DNA from 2 places in the Bacillus sp. MC1252 genome. Region 1 is predicted to be linked to the other one. Evidence: a T-box and tRNA genes for the amino acid it is inferred to sense, from the RefSeq annotation. Region 1 holds a T-box; the other holds one or more tRNA genes.
The links. A T-box is a leader RNA that pairs with one kind of tRNA and senses whether it is charged. The one in region 1 lies ahead of thrS (threonine--tRNA ligase), so its partner is inferred to be a tRNA-Thr.
Positions count from the first base shown of each region.

Region 2: it encodes a tRNA-Thr, which carries the amino acid that the T-box ahead of thrS (threonine--tRNA ligase) is inferred to sense. The anticodon was not compared.

Region 1 covers NZ_CM166369.1:2,536,229-2,547,173, forward strand. Annotated here, with positions in the region: gene ACYH0L_RS13030 (sigma-w pathway protein ysdB) at 13-417, shown strand; gene ACYH0L_RS13035 (DUF1294 domain-containing protein) at 441-707, opposite strand; gene rplT (50S ribosomal protein L20) at 770-1,129, opposite strand; gene rpmI (50S ribosomal protein L35) at 1,161-1,361, opposite strand; gene infC (translation initiation factor IF-3) at 1,386-1,901, opposite strand; ribosomal protein L20 leader region at 1,973-2,103, opposite strand; gene lrgB (antiholin-like protein LrgB) at 2,232-2,927, opposite strand; gene lrgA (antiholin-like murein hydrolase modulator LrgA) at 2,942-3,382, opposite strand; gene ACYH0L_RS13065 (LytR/AlgR family response regulator transcription factor) at 3,520-4,257, opposite strand; gene ACYH0L_RS13070 (sensor histidine kinase) at 4,254-6,011, opposite strand; gene ACYH0L_RS13075 (HAD family hydrolase) at 6,189-6,968, shown strand; gene ACYH0L_RS13080 (IS3 family transposase) at 7,034-7,378, opposite strand; gene thrS (threonine--tRNA ligase) at 7,626-9,566, opposite strand; T-box leader at 9,612-9,860, opposite strand; gene ytxC (putative sporulation protein YtxC) at 9,904-10,773, opposite strand; gene ACYH0L_RS13095 (TVP38/TMEM64 family protein) at 10,834-10,945, opposite strand, start outside.
Region 2 covers NZ_CM166369.1:179,064-190,008, forward strand. Annotated here, with positions in the region: gene pbp4b (penicillin binding protein PBP4B) at 1-516, opposite strand, end outside; gene ACYH0L_RS01015 (PTS transporter subunit EIIC) at 530-1,909, opposite strand; gene ACYH0L_RS01020 (MurR/RpiR family transcriptional regulator) at 1,906-2,775, opposite strand; gene murQ (N-acetylmuramic acid 6-phosphate etherase) at 2,790-3,701, opposite strand; tRNA gene ACYH0L_RS01030 (tRNA-Glu) at 3,922-3,996, shown strand; tRNA gene ACYH0L_RS01035 (tRNA-Val) at 4,003-4,078, shown strand; tRNA gene ACYH0L_RS01040 (tRNA-Thr) at 4,082-4,154, shown strand; tRNA gene ACYH0L_RS01045 (tRNA-Tyr) at 4,183-4,267, shown strand; tRNA gene ACYH0L_RS01050 (tRNA-Gln) at 4,272-4,343, shown strand; gene rocF (arginase) at 4,481-5,392, shown strand; gene sigW (RNA polymerase sigma factor SigW) at 5,575-6,138, shown strand; gene rsiW (anti-sigma-W factor RsiW) at 6,153-6,773, shown strand; gene cdaA (diadenylate cyclase CdaA) at 6,992-7,813, shown strand; gene ACYH0L_RS01075 (CdaR family protein) at 7,806-9,215, shown strand; gene glmM (phosphoglucosamine mutase) at 9,241-10,587, shown strand.

The sequences.
Region 1 (10,945 bases):
GTGCATCCTGTCATGTTTGTAATCCTCATTAGACTCGCTCTTGTTGCACTGCTTGTCTACATTTTCTACATGGCGGTAAAATTCTTCTCAAATCCGAGAAGAAAGCTGAAACAAGCGCAATTAAAAGAAGGCTTTTATTTTATGGACGAACAGCAAAATGCGCGCAAAAATTTTAATTTCGTCTATAAAGGTGTCTTGTTTGAAGGGGAAAAGCATGTTCCTTCTAAGGATCATCCTCTGTTTGTCCACTCCATTTACGTTTGGACGGAGTCACCTGAGAAACTAAATGAATTTACATTAGAAGACTTTGAAAAACTTGAGGAAAACATCATCGAACGGTATCCTCAAACAAAAATTGATTGGGATCAGCCCATCAAAAAAATCAAACACAAAAAAGGAGCAGACACGCCGTCCTGATGGCGTCTGCTCCTTTTTCAGTTTCAGATGAGATGGATATATCCTAATATGATCAACTGCAAAACAATTAAAGCAGGCATGCCAATTTGAAAGGCAGTATGCTTTGTTTTATGCCGGAAATACTGCATCCCAAGAAATGACCCAGCAGCGCCAAAAAGTACCGCTGCACTCCATAAATGTGCCTCTGAAATTCTCCATTTATGCGCTTTAGCCCGGCGCTTATCCTCTCCCATAAGAAAAAAACCATAGCCATTCACTAAGATAAGCAGCAGGATCAGACCGATGTTCATTCTTTTCACCTCACATGATGAGAAAAAAGATCACCCCTCGACGGAATGATCTTTTATATGACTTACTTGTCTAGTTGTGCTTTTGCAGCATCAGCAAGCTGATTGAATGCGTTTAGGTCATTCACAGCAAGGTCAGCAAGCATTTTGCGGTTTACTTCGATACCAGAAAGCTTTAAGCCATGCATTAAACGGCTGTAAGAAAGACCGTTCATACGAGCTGCAGCATTGATACGAGTGATCCATAGTTTACGGAAGTCACGTTTTTTCTGACGACGGTCACGGAAAGCGTAGTTTCCAGATTTCATGACCTGTTGGTTTGCTACTTTGTATAATCTATGTTTTGAACCGAAATAACCTTTTGCTAATTTAAGAACCTTTTTACGACGCTGACGCGACACAGTTCCGCCTTTTACTCTTGGCATTGTAATTCCCTCCTATGATTCCTATTCCAAATTACTTAATGTTTGCAAGTTGTTGTTTGATACGTTTGAAATCTCCAGCACTTACGATTGCGCTCTTACGCAATTTACGTTTTTGCTTTGTAGATTTGTTAGCGAACAAGTGACTTGTATACGCATGAGAACGTTTAAGTTTACCAGAACCTGTTTTTTTGAAACGTTTAGCAGATCCGCGGTGAGTTTTCATTTTTGGCATTGGATATTTCCTCCCTCTGTTACTTTACTTTTCGACTTTTGGCGCAAGCATAAGGAACATGCTGCGTCCGTCCATCTTAGGTTTTGTTTCTACTGTTGCTACTTCAGCGCAAGCTTCAGAGAAACGGTCTAACACGCGCTGTCCGATTTCTTTATGCGTAATCGCACGGCCTTTAAAGCGGATAGAAGCTTTCACTTTATCTCCCTTTTCAAGGAATTTGATTGCATTACGGAGCTTCGTGTTAAAATCATGTTCATCGATTGTCGGGCTCAACCGAACTTCTTTTAAGCTAATGATTTTTTGATTCTTACGTGCCTCTTTATCCTTCTTCTGCTGTTCGAATCGGAACTTACCGTAGTCCATGATTCGGCAAACAGGTGGTTTTGCATTTGCAGCAACTAACACAAGGTCAAGATTGGCTTTAGCAGCTATCTCCAGAGCTTCCTGTCGGGATTTAATCCCAAGCTGATCGCCATTTTGTCCGATTAAACGAACTTCACGCGCACGAATACCTTCATTAACTAATTGATCTTTGCTAATAGTGAGCCACCTCCATGAGATTTTGAATTGAGTTCACAATTCATTTTGACCATTTCGTTGTATGTTTTACAGGCAAACAAAAAGTGTGGGCATATAAACACCCACACTACGAACATTTGCATGAAAAAATAAATGTACGGTCAACCTGTCAACTACAAACATGTGTCAAGCAGGTGAGAAGCGGGTGCTTCTGCTTGTGATATCTATTCAATTCGTTAACTATTCTACACAATTTTCATTTGTCCGTCAAGTAACCGAACTCTTGAAACAACTTTTTCATTTTATCATGATGAAACGAATTGGGCAAGACTTTTTCAAACAATGACGTCATCAAAGAATCAATTGCATAAAGATTGGGATGACGATGACGGTCACAACCCCTACGACCACAACGGCGATACTGGCCATTGCCGCTTCTACTTCTCCCATCTCAATCCCAACAGAAACGCCAAGCGCATGTCCTGATGTCCCAAGTGCAAGACCTTTTGCCACTGGATGTTTAATTCGAAACATTTTCAAGAAGAAGGCACCAAGCGCATAGACAATCACCGCATTAAAAATAACAGCAAAGGCTGTAATATCCGCGATTCCGCCAATATCCTTTGCAATCGGAAGAGCAATCGCTGTCGTCGCTGCCTGTGGAAGCATGCTTTTCATGACAGCCGCATCAAGATGAATTCCTTTTGCTACGACATACACAATTGTAATGGAACAAAGTGAGCCTACAAAAATAGCGGATAAAATTTGCCACCAATATTTCTTAAGAAGCGCTCTCTGCTTATAAAGCGGAATGGCAAATGCAATGGTGGCAGGCTCTAAGAAGAACTTAATGATCCGGCCGCCCTCATTATAGTCTTCATAGGAAAAGCCGCCAATTTTCAAAAATAAAATACCTAACACCATGGCAACAAAAAGTGGTGTGAATAAGAAGAAACCTTTAGACTTTTTAAATAAGAATGTGCCGATCCCAAAGGCGACTAATGAGACGACAATGCCAAAATACGTACTCATAGTACTTGTATCCATCTTATCCCTCTCCTTTAATGCGTACTTGAAGCTGGTTTATTTGAATGAGAAGTCGATTTGGTCTCCTGTGTCTCTTTACGTTTCTGCGGTCTTTCTGATAATTGCATCAGAAGCTGCGAAAACAGCCCAGTCGTTGCAAGTAACATAATGGTTGCAATGATAATCACACCCACTACTTGCACGCCTACTTCTTGCATGACACCAAGTGATTGAATGACCGAGATACCAGAAGGAACAAATAGAAAGCTAATAAGTCCTGTCAATGATGTGCCTAATTGCTCTACCTGCTCAAGTTTCACGATTTTAGTTGTTAATAAAACAAATAATAGAACCAATCCAATAACGGATGCAGGCATTGGAATCGGTAAATACATTGAAATGAGATTAGAAACGAACATTACGGTTGCAAAGATAAATGCTTGAGATAGAAATCCATATACTTTTGTGGCACTCATGCCCTTTCACCTCTTTCTTCGACTGCCCTCAGTATATGGCATGAAATAAACGAATGAAGCGTTTACAATGAAACTCACCGGATTCAACGACTGAAATGCAAAAAACGAGTATTGAAATACAAACAAAAAAAGCCGCCCTACTCTAGCAGGAGCGACTTCTTTAGTTCTTTCGCATATGTGCGGCTGACAGGAATGATGGACCCGTCTGTCATATGAAGATTATACGTCGAATTAAACCACGGCTGTACTTCTTTCATATGAGATGTGTTGACAATATAGCTTCGATGGACCCTCATAAAGTAAGTCTCAGGCAGCTTCTTTTCAATCACCACAAGCGGTTCTGTTACCTCATACATGTGATCCTTTGTTTTCACGACCTTTTTTCCCTCACTGAGCCCTACATACATAATCTCTTCGACTTGCAGGATGACAATCGAGTCATCGACTGAGATGGCTAATTTTTGCTGGTGGGGAAGTTTCTCTTCTGATAGCTGGTGCTCTTGCGTCTCAACGGATTTCCACTTTTTAAACTTTTGGATGGTTTGCTGAAGCCGCTCTTCATCAAATGGCTTTGTTAAGTAATCAAGCGCACTCACCTCAAACGCCTTCAGCGCATATTGATCAAAGGCTGTAGCAAATACAATCGCTGGCGGATCAGACATCCGGTTAAGCCGTTTGGCAACATCAAATCCGTTCTCACCAGATAAGTCGATGTCTAAAAAGAGCAAATCAGGCTTATGGTCTACCATTCGGTCAAAAGCAGATTCTATATTTTCTGCTTCCTCTATTTGAACATCCTCTTTCGTTCTTCGTAATAAGTATTTTAATTCGTCTCTTGCTAAAACTTCATCATCTACGATTAATACCTTCATCAACGAGAATCATCCTTTTTTACATAGTCCATTGGAATGTGAAATGAGATGTCAGTGCCTTTGTCACTATGAATGGTTAAAGCGGCTTGTCTGCCAAAAATTCCTCTTAACCGCTGGTCTAAATTATAAAGGGCCGTACCCGTTCCTTCTAGTGATTCAACTGGCGCTTTTAATAGCTGAGCCATCTTGTCATCCTCGATCCCTTGTCCATTATCTGTCACTTTCATATATACACGCTCATCTTTCATCAAAGCGGATACGATAACTTCACAATTCGTTTGATGTTTAGGAAAAGCATGTCTCACCGCATTTTCAACAAGGACTTGAAGCACAAAGGGCGGAATCATCACCTGCTCCAGCTCTTTTTCAATTTGAAAGGTCACATGGTACTTATTTGGAAACCTTGCTTGTTCAAGCGACAAATAAGCCTCTACATGCTGAATCTCTTTATGCATTGGAATCAGCAGCTGGCGGGCGCCTTGCAAGTTTGAACGAAAATAAATACTCAGCTGCAGTAGCAGCTTCCTTGCCATCTCCACATTGGTTCTGCATAAAACAGAGATTGTATTAATGGCGTTAAATAAAAAGTGCGGATTCACCTGTGCTTGAAGCGCTTTGATCTCTGCATCTTTTAGCAGACGGCTTTGGGTCTCTGCCTCCCCAAGCTCAAGCTGTGTGGAAAACAGCATCGCTAAACCTTCTGCAAGCTCCTCTTCCACCCTGCTCAATCCGACCGGCGAATTGAAATACATTTTTAACGTTCCGATCGTTTGACCGTTTGACGTGAGCGGGAGCACAATCGCCGCTTCGAGAGGGCAATGGGCGACTGAACAATTAATGTCGTCTTTCGAATGCGCCTTCATAATCTTCCCACTGATCAATACTTGCTTAGACAGCCCTGTAATCAGACTTTTAGATGGAATATGATGATCCATTCCATCTCCGACATGCGCTAAAATCTTTTCTGTATCTGTTAAGGAGACGGCATCTGTTTCTGTTAATCGATGAATGATCTCCGCCACACTTTTACAGGACTGTTCATTTAATCCTTGCCGGAAAAAAGGAAGCGTTTGATCTGCGATAGAAAATACACGATGTGTCTGCATCGCCTTGGCCTGCTCTTCTTGTCGAATCACTGACTGCAAAATAGATAAAAAGATAAAGCTTCCGATCCCATTCACAAAGATCATCGGCAGCGCAATAATGCTCACAAGCCCCCAAGCATCAGCAAATGGCTTTGCAAACAGAAGAATAATGATCATCTGTAATGATTCCATCGCCACACCAAAAAGTGCTGCCTGGCGAGGTGTCACCATTCGATTCTTCCGCTTAAACCTGCTGCCGACATAGCCTGCAATCACACCGGCTAAAATCGAAGAAATCGCACAGCTGAGCGCCGTGCTCCCTCCTAGTGAATAGCGATGGATTCCAGCTAAAAGGCCTGCCCCAATGCCAACAAAAGGCCCCCCAATCAAGCCGCCCATTTCAATCCCCATGATTCTTGTATTGGCGATGGAGCTTGATGAGCCAAGATGATAAGAAAATTCATGATTCATGACAATCTGCTGCTGGATTTCGATTCCTGTGTAATTACTGATCATACTAAAAGAAGCAAAAACAAAGACAAGGATTGCCTTTTTCCGGAACCCTTGGTTGTGAAGCAACAGATTGCGAAAGCCCTTCACATGGGCAAGCACAAATCCTAAAATAACGATGATCCCCACACGCTCGATCATCATAATGATTAAATGAAGCAAACCGGCCACCTCAATTGATGTATGTGATATCTATTGTCTTTCTATTCTATCATGTGCGGTCAATGATCAAAGATCTCTCAAATCTTTTCTTTATTGCCCTCACCTTCTATTGTAAAATGAACATGAGCCTGTCACATGCAATTGAAGGTAACTACATACATAACAAGGGAGAAGATCATGAAAGCCGTATTTTTCGATTTAGATGATACTTTGCTTTGGGATGAAAAAAGCATTCACACAACTTTTCAGGAAACATGCCGGGAAGCAGAAAAGAAATATGGACTTGATCCAGAAGCGTTTGAACAGATTGTACGTGAAGAAGCAAGAAAGCTGTACTCTTCCTATGAAACATATGATTATACTGTCATGATCGGAATTAATCCTTTCGAAGGACTGTGGTCAAATTTTAGTGAACCGATTAGCGAAGGCTTTCAAAAGCTGAACGCCCTTGCACCAGAGTATCGCAAAAACGCTTGGACAAACGGCTTAAAAGAAGCGGGAATTGACGATGAGGCATTTGGACAATACTTGGCTGATTTCTTTGCAGCAGAACGCAGAAAACGCCCGTATGTCTATGAAGAAACGTATCCTGTTTTAGACCGCCTGAAAGGCAGCTACGAATTACTCCTTTTAACAAACGGTGACCCTAGTCTTCAAAAGGAAAAGCTTGCAGGTGTACCGGAGCTTGCGCCTTATTTTCATGAGATTGTGATTTCAGGAGATTACGGAAAAGGCAAGCCTGACCCTGGCATCTTTGAGCACTGCCTTCAGCTATTAAACTTAACAAAAGACGATGTCATCATGGTTGGAGATAATCCTAAAACAGATATTCTCGGGGCATCTCGCGTTGGCATCCAAACCGTTTGGATCAATCGCCATGGCAAGAAAAATGAAACAGATGTGACACCGGATTATGAAATCAAAGACTTACATGAATTGTTTGATATATTAAAGTAGAACCAAAAGAAAACACCCTTCTTCTGGGACTAGCCCCCGTTTTTGAGACAGGGATCAAAACACCTTTATACAGCCAATTGCCGATAGTTTATCGGTGATTGGTTTAGTTTCGTTTGAATACGAATGTTGTTATAATAATGAATGTATTCTTTAACAGTGCGTTCTACGATTGTCGTCCTCGTTCGATCAATGTTGGCACCGTGCTTCGTGATCCGCTGCACATTTTCCTGAAAGATTTGCCCCTCCTTCAAACGCTTCCAAAACATTTGATAGCTTGCGTGTTCTGCAATATGCGGAGGACAAAACTGTCTATGCTTTAGACCAACCATCTCTTCCTTAGAATACCTCAAAGCTTTTGCAAAAATATCGTTCACCCATAGCACCTCACCTGTGACATCAAATTCAATCATGGCAAATGAGTGCTCCAATGCACGAAGAACAGCTGATTACTCCAATACTTGTGATGATACAGTGTTTGTTGTTTGAATCATCGCTTTCATTCCCCCATTGTCTCTAACCAACAGTACATACTTACCCATACTTTTGCACTATCTAAACGTTTTATTCAAGCATCTGGATCACCAGTGGAAAATTTTTTCATAAGAAAAAAGCCAGCGATCTCAAGGAAAGAGATCACTGACCGCTTAAATAAAAGGATTATTTTTTCGCTTCTGCTACTGCATGTTTCACAAAAGCTTCAAGATCCATTGTTTCTGAATCTTGTTCACCATATTTTCTTACATTGACAGCGCCATTTTCTGCTTCTTGATCCCCAACGACAAGCATGTACGGAATCTTTTGCATTTGCGCTTCTCTAATTTTGTACCCAATTTTCTCATCACGGCTATCAAGCTCTACACGTAAGCCTTCAAGCTGCAAGCGTTCTTGCACTTTTTTCGCATAGTCTAGATGAACAGATGGTGAAACCGGGATGACTTGGAATTGTACAGGTGCCAGCCATGTTGGAAGAGCTCCTTTGTATTCTTCAATTAAGAAGGCAACGAAGCGCTCCATTGTGGAGACGACCCCTCTATGAATAACGACTGGACGATGGTGCTTTCCATCTTCTCCGATATATGTGAGATCGAAGCGCTCTGGAAGTAAGAAATCAAGCTGTACAGTGGACAACGTCTCTTCTTTTCCAAGAGCTGTCTTCACTTGTACGTCAAGCTTCGGTCCATAAAATGCCGCTTCACCTTCTGCTTCATAGTAGTCATGACCAAGCTCGTCCATTGCATCCTTCAGCATCGACTGCGCTTTATTCCACATCGCATCATCGTCGAAATACTTCTCTGTATCCTCTGGATCACGGTAAGATAAGCGGAATGTGTAATCATTTAAGCCGAAATCTTGATACACTTCTTCAATTAAGCGAACTGTACGGATGAACTCGTCTTTGATTTGATCTGGACGCACAAAGATATGTGCATCGTTTAATGTCATGCCGCGAACACGCTGCAGACCAGATAGGGCGCCTGACATTTCATAGCGGTGCATTGTACCAAGCTCTGCAATACGAATTGGCAATTCACGATAGCTATGCGGTTCATTTTTGTAAATCATCATATGGTGCGGGCAGTTCATAGGACGAAGGACAAGATCTTCGTTATCCATTTCCATGACTGGGAACATATCTTCTTGATAATGCGCCCAGTGGCCTGATGTTTTATACAATTCGACATTCGCAAGAACTGGTGTGTACACATGTTCATAGCCAAGACGCACTTCTTTATCGACAATGTAACGCTCAATCACGCGGCGGATCGTTGCGCCTTTTGGCAGCCAAAGCGGAAGACCTTGACCTACCTTTTGAGAATTCGCAAACAGTTTCAGCTCTTTTCCTAGTTTACGGTGATCGCGTTCTTTCGCTTCTTCGAGCAGACGTAAGTGCTCATTTAAATCTTCTTTGTTAAAGAAAGCTGTTCCATAAATACGCTGAAGCATTTGATTGTTACTGTCGCCTCTCCAGTATGCACCTGCAAGGCTAAGCAGCTTGAACTCTTTGATTTTCCCTGTAGACGGTAAGTGAATTCCGCGGCATAAGTCAAAGAATTCACCCTGCTCATAAATGGTGACAGCTTCGCCTTCTGGAATCGCCTCTAACAGCTCAAGCTTCAATTCATCACCAATCGCTTCAAAGCGTTTTTTCGCTTCTTCTCTTGATACTTCAATGCGCTCAATCGGCAGATTGCTATTAATGATTTTTTTCATTTCTTTTTCAATCTTTGGTAAGTCTTCAGGTGTGATGGCAACATCAATGTCCACATCGTAGTAGAACCCATTTTCGATCACAGGACCTACACCAAACTGGACATGATGCTCTTTTCCGTAAATACGTTTAATCGCCTGCGCTAGTAAATGCGCTGTGCTGTGGCGCATAATATCAAGTGCTTCATCACTTTTATCTGTGATGATCTCGATTGTTCCACTTTCTAAAAGCGGCGTACGCAGATCTATTTCTTTGCCGTTCAATTTACCGGCAAGCGCTTTTTTCTTTAGGCCCGGGCTAATTGATGCCGCGATGTCTTCTGTTGTGGCTGTTTTGTCAAACTCCTTGACTGCTCCATCTGGAAATGTAAGTTGAATTTGTTCTGACATCTCTGGTCACTCCTTTTTTTGGCAATATAAAAACCCCGCCCCCTGGAAAGGGACGAGGTTGAATAAACGGAATCGTGGTTCCACCCTTTTTCCCGTATTTGCAGCTTGCTTTTTCATAAGCAAATACGGCTTGTGGTTCGATAACGGGAATTCCCGTCAGCTATTACTAAACAAGTTCACAGCTGATGTTCAAAGGTGGTAAAGCAAATGGTCCTCTGCTAGGAAGCTTTCAGCCGTGGCTTCCCTCTCTATAAGCGGGTGTTCATTTGTTCATGTCCTTATCAATACGGTCTCTGTATGAAGTTACACCGTATTATAAAACGTTTTTTCGTGAAAATCAAGAAAGCTTTTCACTTTTCTTTACCAAATGATCATGAACAAATTGAACATTTTGTTCATCAAACGAATGAGGCGGGAACACCTCGACCCTTTCTTGAAAAATATTTTGAATGGTTTGCACCATCGAGTGACCTGTGTCATTTGTAAACAGGTTAATCTTTTGCGGAGCAATGGAAACAAGCGGTGCAATCAGCTGCGAATCAATATACATTGGATGTTCTCTTACAAACTGTCTGTCTATGTATTGTTTTTGATCACGCTCAGAAGCGTAGCGAAATTCCCAAATCACCAGGCGGTCCTGATGCACAACATGTACTTTTTCAAGCTTGGGCTTTCTTGCCATCACATAGTCTCGAAGTGATTGAATAAAGTTTTGATATTCTTGTTCCATTTTGTATTCTTCAATGGATACTTCAACATAATTCTTCAGCCTCCTGTCATACTCTGACAGCCTAAAGGTCATAAATGAACCAATTGAAAAGATACCTTGCTGTAAAGAGATCGTCTCAAGCTCCTTTTTTAACAGGGCTTCCCTTGATGGGTCCTGATGAATCCCGGGAATATCATCTATATCCCCTTTCATGATGCTATGGGCGATTGAAAGAATTTGGTGCTGCTCTTCGGGATCTTTAAATAAGTATGTGTTTTCAAGGATGCTGCGCATGCGCTCGTTTTCTTTGCATTCCAAAAAAAAGTGAACCAGTAATGGCCGCACGATGTGCTCAAGTGCTTCTTTTGATTCCTTCGCCTCTATGAGAAGCCGGTCTTTCCCTTGTTGAATTGACATGTGATGCCGACTGTCCAAGTGTTCAGCAAGATGTAAAAAAGCAGCGGTATCATATTCATCTTCAAAGATTATTTCAAGCATGTTTGTCCCCCCTAACGACATCTGTTACATATATATGGGGAGAACATAAAAAATAGACGCCTAAAATAAATCAGGCATCTTTCTTTTTAAAATGAATGGTACAGAGATAAAGATCAAATAAATCAAACAAACAATCGCTAAAGCGGCATAATTGCCGCTAACAAAGCTTGAC
Region 2 (10,945 bases), 1.3 Mb from region 1:
ATCTTTTACCCGAAGCTGATCTTTGCCGGTGACCTTTGCATCTGGTTCATCTTGAAAGTCTGGCAGGATGGATTGTATTTTTTCATTCACATCTAGTTTTTGTTCGTATACAAGCTTTTGCAGGGCATAGTTGGTGGCGTACATTTTTGTATTGGATGCCAGGTCGAACAGCGTGTTCTTTTTCATTTTCTTATACGATTTGAGTTCGTTAGACCCTTCGTATTTTTGCCTGTAGCCATAGGCTTTTTGATGGACGATCTTACCATCCTTGATGATGATGAGCGCGGCTCCTGGAAATCCTGCTTTGATATCGTTTTGAATCATTTGATCAACCTTCCTAAGCTGCCTGGAAGAAAAACCTACTTGTTCTGGTCGTTTTGCTTTTTTTAAGACGGGATATTCTTCAGGTGCTGTTTTAGACAAAGACGATACAGGATGGGAGCTGGTTGCAAATGTTTGTACTGGTAGCCCAAGGAGCATGAACAGACATGTCATCAAAAGAAAACATTTCTTCAAGAGCTAGACCTCCTTATTGATTGGTTCCCTCGAATTCAACAGCCATATCATCATGAAAGCCAAATAAGTATGTGAAGATAAATCCAGCGACATATGCAATGAATAGTCCAATTAAGTAAAGAAGCATTTGATGCGCGTGAACGATAAAGGTTAATGGAAGACCTGATACCCCAATTGCTTTAGTGGCGATTTGGAAGTAGGCTTGAAATGCTCCGCCGATTCCAGCACCGAGACAAGCAGTGAGAAATGGTCTTCCTAGTGGTAGTGTGACACCGAAAATGAGTGGTTCACCAATACCAAGCATTCCTGAAGGAAGTCCACCTGCAATGGCTCTTTTGAGCTTTTTCTTTTTTGTTTTCATATAAATGGCAAATGCCGCACCGACCTGTCCTGCGCCTCCCATAGCTAGAATTGGCAGAAGCGGGTCATCTCCAATTGAATTGATGAGTTCCATATGAATAGGTGTCAGTCCTTGGTGAAGTCCTGTTACTACAAGTGGAAGGAAGGTCGCACCAAGAACAAATCCGGCGAAAATACCGCCCATGTTTAATAGATAAGTGAGTCCTGAGGTGATGGCATCAGATATAAATCCGCCGACTGGCATGAAGACGATGTACGTAAAAATTCCAGTAATGAGTAATGTGATGGTTGGTGTGACGATGATATCGAGTGACTGCGGGACGAAGCGTCTAATTCGGGTCTCAACAAAGGCCATAAAGATGGCGGCAAGAAGAACACCGATGAGTCCGCCTCTGCCTGGTAGAATATTTGTGCCAAATAACATAATATCTGCGGAGGCTGGGTTAATAATGAGGATACCAGCTAAAGCGCCTAATGCGGGAGAGCCTCCAAATTCCTTTGCGGCATTTGTTCCGACTAATATCCCAAGATAAGCGAACAAGCCTGAACCAATAACGGTTAAAATGATCGCAGCTTGAGATTTTTCATCAAGCCAGCCCGCTTGCACGATTGCTTTTGTAATACCAGTAATGAGGCCTGACGCAACCAGTGCTGGAATGATAGGGATAAAAATGCTGGCAATCCGTCGTAAGAACAGCTTGAACGGTGTGCGGTTCTTTTGTGAAATGGCTTGCTTGTTTTTTTGTGCTTCGTTGTTCAAGTCAAATGAACCAGAGGCTTTTAGCAGCTGTTCAAACGCACTTGATACTTGGTTGACAACGCCAGTGCCTAAAATGATTTGAAGCGTTTCCGCCTCGACGACGCCAATGACGCCATCAAGTTCTTTGATCGCTGTGATTTGAACTTTTTCATCATCGATCGGTGTAATTCGGAGACGTGTCATACAATGTGTATGGGAAGAGATATTTTCAGAACCACCACAGAGCGAAAGAATATCTTTCGCTAACTGCTGATATTTCTTTTGATGACTCATGTTGAATCCCCCTTTGGTTTTCGTTTCATGGAGCGGATGGCATGCCTTGTCTTGTCAATATACTGCGCTGTCTCTTCATATTGACGGGAAGCTAAACTGAGGAACAAGACATCAATTAAGTAGAGCTGTGCCATTCTAGAGGAAGTGGCAGCACTGCGAAAAGGTGCTTCATTGGAACCGGACGTCGATAGGTGAACGTCACATAAAGCAGAAACGCTTGTATGACCTGGATGCGTTAAGGCAATGGTTTTCACTTGATTTTCTTTTGCGAGCTGAAGGGCTTGAATGATGTCTAACGTTTCTCCAGAAAAGGATATACCGAAAACAATGTCGTTCTTTCCTGCATTTGCGATGACGGTGGATGCGATATGCATGTCAGTGAAGGCTGTGGCTGCATAATTGATTCTGAGAAATTTCTGCTGTGCGTCAGCTGCGACGATGCCAGATGCACCAACACCGATAAAATGGATTTGATTTGCATGTAGCAGCAATTGAACGGCCTTTTCTAAAGTATCTGCATTTAAAATAGAGGCAGTATCCTTAATCGATTGAATCGAGTTTCCTGCTGTTTTTTGAATAATGGATTGAAGTGGTTCATCTTGTTCGATATCTCGGTAGCCTTGTTTATCGTCATGCATTAAGTCTCCAGCAATCCGCATTTTTAAATCGTGATAGCCATCTAGTCCGAGAGATTTACAAAGGCGGATGACTGCAGAGCTGCTTGCACCGGCTGCCTGACTGATCTCGTGTACTGTGCTCTTAATGACTTTGTCAGGATGGGCAAGGATATAGTCTGCAATGATTTTTTCAGATTGGGGGAGCTTTGCTTTCATTGTGTGTATTAGGGAGAGTCCACCTGCTGACATGAGCTCTGCCTCCTTTAGGATTGATGATGTGAGATGGCTTTGTCGATATGACCATTCGCTTTGTTGAGTAAATTCTTGGCTGTTTTCTTGTCTGTGTTTGTTTGGAGCATGACGATGGCGGTTTTGACTTCTAAATCTGCCGATTCAAGTGTTTTCACGGCTTGTTCGTAGGAAGCGTTTGTCACATGTTGAATGATGGTGATGGCGCGTTCTTTTAATTTATGATTGCTGACTTTTACATCAACCATCAGGTTTTCATATACTTTGCCTTGTCTGATCATGACAGAGGTGGAAAGCATATTTAAAATCATTTTATGAGCGGATGCGGCTTTCATTCGTGTTGACCCGGTGATGGCTTCAGGTCCAACGACGACTTCAATGGCGCAGTCTGCCAGCTCGCTAATTTCTGCTTGTTCATTGCAGCTGAGGGCTACTGTTTTTGCTCCGATGGATCTTGCGTAGTTTAAAGCACCGATGATATAGGGCGTCCTACCGCTAGCGGCAATGCCGACGACAGTATCTGTTGACGTGAGGTGGATGTGTACTAAATCCTGTTTACCGGCTTCTTCACTGTCTTCCACATCTTCGGCAGCGTGTGAAAACGCGGAGTCCCCACCTGCCATGATGCCTACAATGACATCAGGTGAGACGCTATAGGTTGGTGGACATTCAACAGCGTCCATCACGCCAATTCTGCCGCTTGTTCCAGCGCCTAAATAAATGAGTCTGCCTCCATTCGAGATGGATTCATAGGCGAAGTCACTTGCTGTTTTCACATGTGGAAGTACACGATTGACCGCTTGAGCGACTTTCATATCTTCTTCATTGATCATTTGGAGCATTTCGAGCGGATCTGCTTGTGAAATTCCCATTGTGTTAGGGTTTCTTGATTCTGTTGTCAAAGAACGCAGTTGAGATGGCTGCATGTGACATACCTCCTTATTTCTTCATTTTCAGTATATTGAGTATGATATGAAATTTCAACATTATATTTAAATACTGAAATTATATTTCAAGTAAAATGTCGTGCTGCAAGGTGGTTAATTATTAGAAAATAAAAAAAATAAAATTCCCCTTTACAAAAGGGGGACAACCTGTATATAATAACTTTTGTCAGCTTCACGGAAACAGTAAACTTGACAAACTGGCCCGTTGGTCAAGCGGTTAAGACACCGCCCTTTCACGGCGGTAACACGGGTTCGAATCCCGTACGGGTCACCATGATGTGGAGGATTAGCTCAGCTGGGAGAGCATCTGCCTTACAAGCAGAGGGTCGGCGGTTCGAGCCCGTCATCCTCCACCATATGCCGGTGTAGCTCAACTGGTAGAGCAACTGACTTGTAATCAGTAGGTTGGGGGTTCAAGTCCTCTTGCCGGCACTGTTTTTTCTTTATCAATTCCATATGTGGAGGGGTAGCGAAGTGGCTAAACGCGGCGGACTGTAAATCCGCTCCCTCCGGGTTCGGCGGTTCGAATCCGCCCCCCTCCACCATTTTTGGGCTATAGCCAAGCGGTAAGGCAACGGACTTTGACTCCGTCATGCGTTGGTTCGAATCCAGCTAGCCCAGTTAAGACACCTTTTTGAAAAAGGTGTCTTTTTTTTATGTTAGCAGAGGGAATGTATAACTATTCAAAATGTTGTCGAGTTGAGTCAGGAGGCATCGAGAAAGTAAAATATAGGCATGAACAGAAAGGGGATGTACATATGGGAGATCAAAAGAGGGTCACGATTGTCGGGGTTCCGATGGACTTGGGTCAAACGAGAAGGGGCGTCGATATGGGGCCGAGTGCGATTCGATGTGCTGGCGTAAAAGAAAAATTGGAATCGCTCTCATTTGATGTGGAGGATCTCGGGGATATTCCAGTCGAGCAAAGGGACGATGAGAAAGGTTTACATACAAGTGAAAAATTAAAAAATCTAACGGAGAATGCTGGTGCCAATCAGCTGCTTGCTGAAAAGGTTGACAGTATTGTGCAGTCAGGTTCGTTTCCATTGATTTTAGGCGGTGATCACAGCATTGCGATTGGCACACTTGCCGGTGTAGCTAAGCATTATGAAAACTTGGGTGTCATTTGGTATGATGCACACGGTGATTTAAATACGGAGGAAACTTCTCCTTCTGGAAATATTCATGGCATGCCGCTTGCTGTCAGTCTTGGCCTTGGGCATGCTGATTTAACGAACATTGGTGGTTATTCTCCTAAATTGAAACCCGAAAATGTCGTATTAATTGGTGCTCGTTCCTTAGATGAAGGAGAGCGGCAGTTGATTAGAGAAAAAGGTATGAAGGTGTATACGATGCATGAAATTGATCGTTTAGGGATGACAAGGGTGATGGAGGAAGCAATTTTGTATTTAAAGGAAAGAACAGATGGTGTCCACCTATCACTTGATTTAGATGGGCTAGATCCAGCGGAATGCCCGGGTGTAGGAACTCCTGTGGCAGGCGGCATTAGTTATCGTGAGAGTCACCTTGCAATGGAGCTTTTAGAGGAAGCAGGTATTTTAACTTCAGCCGAATTTGTGGAGGTAAATCCAGTATTAGATGAGAAAAATAAAACAGCAGAAGCGGCTGTTGCTTTAATTGGTTCTTTAATGGGTGAAAAGTTATTGTAGAGCGGGACTTGTTCCCGTTTTTTTTATTTTGGGGAAATTTAAGGATATATTAAGGTTTTTACTGGCTAATAAGCGTAACACGCTGTCAAAAATTTGTTACACTATTTTTTAGAGGAGAATGAAACCTTTTGGAAAGAGGTTCGTATACATAAAGACCGGTGAAGGCAGAGGTTGAATATACTATGGACACAATGATCAAAAAGAGAATTAAGCAAGTGAAAAAAGGCGACCAGAACGCATTTACAGACATCGTAGACCTGTATAAAGACAAAATTTATCAGCTGTGCTACCGTATGCTTGGGAATGCACACGAAGCAGAGGATATTGCGCAGGAGGCGTTTATTCGTGCCTATGTGAATATTGAGAGCTTTGATGTGAATCGTAAGTTTTCCACGTGGCTGTACCGCATTGCAACCAACCTGACCATCGACCGTATTCGCAAAAAAAAGCCGGATTATTATTTAGATGCAGAGGTGGCAGGAACAGAAGGACTGAATATGTATTCTCAAATTGCTGCTGATGGCATTTTGCCAGAGGATGAGGTGGTGTCTCTTGAGTTATCGAGTACCATTCAGCAAAAAATTCTAAGATTACCCGATAAATATCGTTCAGTCATCGTATTAAAGTATATTGATGAACTCTCGTTAAAAGAAATTAGTGAGATTCTGAATATACCAGTTGGTACAGTGAAAACGAGAATACACAGGGGTAGAGAGGCTCTCCGGAAACAGTTGAGAGACCTTTGAGTGAGGTGATTTTGATGAGCTGTCAGGAAAAAATCGTCCTGCTTATGCATCAGTATTTAGACGGGGACATTGAGCCCCAAGACGAAAAAGAATTAAAAAGCCATCTGCAATCGTGTGAGGAGTGCCGTACTCATTTTCAACAAATTGAGAAATCCATTGCGCTAGTGCAGAGTACATCTCATATAGAAGCACCTTCTGATTTCACTGCAAAGGTGATGGCAGGTCTTCCAAAGGAGAAAAAGCGTGTCTCGGTTCAAAGATGGATCAAAGCTCACCCGCTGATCGTAGCCGCTGCCCTCTTTCTCATTTTGATGGGAGGCAGTCTGTTTACAAGCTGGAATACTGATCATAATTTCAGTGTGTCAAAGCAGCCGAATCTCGTGGTTGAAAATGATACAGTGACCGTACCTAAAGGGGAAACCGTCAAAGGTGATGTCACTGTCAAAAATGGCAAGCTGATTGTAGAAGGCAAGGTTGATGGAAATGTCACAGTCGTCAATGGGGAACAGCTGACTGCTTCTGCCGGACAAGTCACTGGTCAAATCAATGAAATTAATGAAGTGTTTGATTGGATCTGGTACAAAATGAAATCCACAGCACAAAACGTGATGCGGGTCATTGGGCCAGAGGAGTAAAAGTAAATCAAACAGCATGGAGCAGTCTCTTAGGGGCTGCTCTTTTTCTATATCATTGCTCAGATTCACGCATACTAGACAGCCAGCTATATATGGCAACTATTTTCCTTGCTGAAATAAAATGTGGTATAATAGCCTCGCTATGTATTTACACATAGGCTTTTTTTATAAAAAAATGCATCACACGAAGAAACTTGAAAATTCTGGAGGACGAGGAAATGGCTTTAGGGGATATTCCTTTTTTGCAGTACCTCGGTAATGCTGTTGATATACTCGTTGTTTGGTATGTGATATATAAATTAATGATGGTCATCCGCGGAACAAAAGCGGTTCAGCTTTTAAAGGGAATTGTGGTCATTGTTCTCGTCAGGATGGGAAGTGCGTATCTCGGTCTTAACACACTTCAATGGCTGATGGACCAAGCGATTACGTGGGGTTTCCTTGCGATCATTATTATTTTTCAGCCAGAGCTAAGGAGAGCGCTTGAGCAGCTCGGGCGCGGCCGTTTCTTCTCAAGAAGCGGGACACCTGTAGAGGAACAGCAGCAGAAAACGATCGAGGCAATTACAAAAGCAATTAACTATATGGCAAAACGCAGAATAGGAGCGCTGCTGACAATTGAGCGCGATACTGGGATGAATGATTACATAGAGACAGGAATTCCTTTGAATGCAAAGGTGAGTTCTGAGCTGCTGATTAATATTTTCATTCCGAATACCCCGCTTCATGACGGTGCTGTCATTATGAAGAGTGATGAGATTGCAGCTGCAGCTTGTTATTTACCGCTGTCAGAAAGTCCTTTTATCTCTAAGGAACTCGGAACGCGCCACCGGGCGGCAGTTGGTATTAGTGAAGTGACAGACAGCTTAACCGTCATCGTCTCTGAGGAGACAGGCGGCATAAGTGTCGCAAGAAATGGTGATCTCCATCGAGAATTGACTGAAGAAGCGCTTGAAGAAATGCTGATTGCTGAATTTAGTAAGAACAGCAAAGATGCTTCCTCGACCAAATGGTATTGGAGGGGCAAGAAAAATGGATAAGATTTTGAATAATCGCTGGGCCGTAAAGTTTCTTGCATTGGTCTTCGCTTTATTGCTGTATGGTGCAGTCAATTCAGCGCAAGCGCCCACGCCGAAAAAAATCGGTGAATCCTTTTTCCCAACATCGACGACAGATGAAGCAACCTTAACCGACATTCCTGTTAAAGCGTATTATGATGACGAGAAGTACGTCGTCACTGGTGTACCGCAGACAGTCAATGTCACGATTAAGGGATCAACAAGTGCTGTGAAAACAGCAAGACAAACAAAGAATTTTGAAATTTATGCAGATATGCAAAACTTAACGACAGGCACACATAAAGTGGAGCTGAAGGCAAGAGATGTATCAAAGGGAATCACATTATCAATTAATCCGTCTGTGACGACTGTGACGATACAAGAAAAAACGACAGCTGAATTTCCTGTTGAAACAGAATTTTATAATCAAAATAAAATCAAAGACGGCTATTCACCCGAACAGCCCATTGTGAATCCGAAAAAGGTGACTGTCACTGGCTCAAAGGATGTAATCGACAAAATTTCTGTCATTAAAGCATTTGTGAACTTAGAGGATGTCGATCAACAGATTGAAAAAGAAGCGAAGCTCACTGTGTATGACAGCAGCGGGAACGAGCTGCCAGTCGAAGTGAGTCCGTCAGTAGTGGATATTACGGTCCCAATCACGAGTCCAAGCAAGAAGGTCCCGTTTAAAATTGAGCGGACGGGCAGCTTACCGGATGGGATCAGTATTTCAAGCATTGAGACAAGTCCGAGTGAGGTCACAGTGTACGGCTCTCAAAAGGTGCTAGATGCACTTGATTTTATTGATGGCGTTAAGCTGGACCTAAGCAAAATCAAAGATGATACGGAGATTGATGCCGACATTCCCCTGCCAGATGGTGTGAAAAAGGTGTCGCCTGAAACCGTTAAGATCAAAGTGAAGGTTGCAACAGCTGAAGAAAAAAAGATCGATAATGTACCAATCTCTGTCGTGGGTCTGAGCAAGGATCTCACCTCTGATTTTGTGAGCCCGTCTTCTGGGCGGCTCACGTTAACAGCAAAGGGATCAAAGAGTGCGATTGATAAACTAAAGGCTTCAGATATTGAAGCCTATATCAATGCGGGGGACTTGAACGAAGGAACACATGAGGTCAAAGTGCAAGTGAATGGTCCTCAAAACGTGACGTGGGCATTAACGAGATCAAAGGTCAAGGTGAAACTTACCTCTACTGACACGGAAGATCAGCCGGCTTCTACGAATGATCGAAAGGATCGATCGTCTGATGACGATGGTCAGGAAAAGAAGAGAAAAGATGAATCGACACAAGATAAAGCAAAGAAGGAATCAATTCAGAGACAGCGGATGAAAGAAGATAAAAAAGAGGACACAGAGCCCTCTTGAATGGTAAAAAAGGAGCGATTGAAACATGGGCAAGTACTTTGGAACTGATGGTGTAAGGGGTGTGGCTAATAGCGAATTAACGCCAGAGCTCGCATTTAAAATTGGGAGATTTGGCGGCTATGTCCTCACGAAGGATAAAGAACGTCCAAAGGTACTCGTTGGACGAGACACACGTGTATCTGGTCATATGCTAGAAGGAGCACTCGTTGCAGGCTTGCTTTCAATTGGGGCTGAAGTGATGCGTTTAGGTGTGATCTCAACACCTGGCGTGTCCTATTTAACGAAGGCAATGGATGCAGAAGCAGGTGTCATGATTTCTGCTTCTCACAACCCAGTTCAGGATAACGGGATTAAATTCTTCGGTGGCGACGGCTTTAAACTGTCAGATGAACAGGAGAACGAAATTGAGCAGCTAATGGATCAGCCAGTCGATCAATTACCACGTCCAGTTGGAGCCGATCTTGGAACGATGAATGACTACTTTGAAGGTGGTCAGAAATACTTGCAATTCTTGAAGCAGACAGCAGATGAGGATTTCACAGGCATTCACGTGGCCCTTGACTGTGCACATGGTGCAACATCTTCTCTTGCGACACATTTATTTGCTGATTTAGATGCAGATGTGTCCACAATGGGAACATCACCAAACGGCTTGAATATCAATGATGGCGTCGGCTCAACTCATCCAGAGGCACTTTCTGCTTTTGTAAAGGAAAAGGGTGCGGATATTGGTCTTGCGTTTGATGGTGACGGTGACCGTTTAATTGCAGTCGATGAAAAAGGTGATATCGTAGACGGCGATCAAATTATGTACATATGTGCACGTTATTTGAAGAGTGAAGGCCGATTAAAGGATGACACAGTCGTGTCAACAGTCATGAGTAACCTCGGCTTCTATAAAGCGTTGGAGAAACAAGGCATTAAGAGCATCCAAACCGCTGTTGGTGACCGCTATGTGGTCGAAGCGATGAAAAAGGACGGCTATAATGTCGGCGGCGAGCAATCAGGCCACTTGATTTTCCTTGATTACAATACGACAGGTGACGGCATGCTTTCTGCCATCATGCTTGTGAATACGCTAAAAGCGACAGGAAAAACATTATCAGAGCTTGCGGCTGAAATGGAGAAGTTCCCGCAGCTTCTAGTGAATGTGAAGGTGTCTGATAAATATAAAGTGGAAGAAAATGAAAAAGTAAAAGCTGTGATTCAAGAGGTTGAAAAAGAGATGAACGGTGACGGCCGTATTCTTGTTCGTCCATCTGGAACAGAGCCGCTTGTACGTGTGATGGCAGAGGCGAAAACAAAAGAGCTGTGTGATGAATATGTGGCTCGAATTACGGCTGTTGTCAAAGAGGAAATGGGTATTGAGTAATAGATGAAAGCAAATCGCTAAGCAGCGGTTTGCTTTTTTTTCGAATAATCGTCATAAGTGAAATGAACTGTACGAATGATATAGGCGAGGGCAACTTGCTAATGCCTTCATACATAGGAGAGCACATCAATTGTAGAACGTGACAAGCCTCATTGCATATAGTGTATGGAGGTCTCGCTTTCTCAAATGAAAGGGATCACCCCTAAATTGTGATTGACGGAGGTCAGACCTTATAGTACAATCATCCTTGTGTTATTGGATTTTTATTCTAGCTGGAAAGGCAGGGTAGATGTTCAGGAACTCTTATAATGATAGCGCCCGAACTAAGCGATCGGACGACAGATGCTTAGTTGACGAG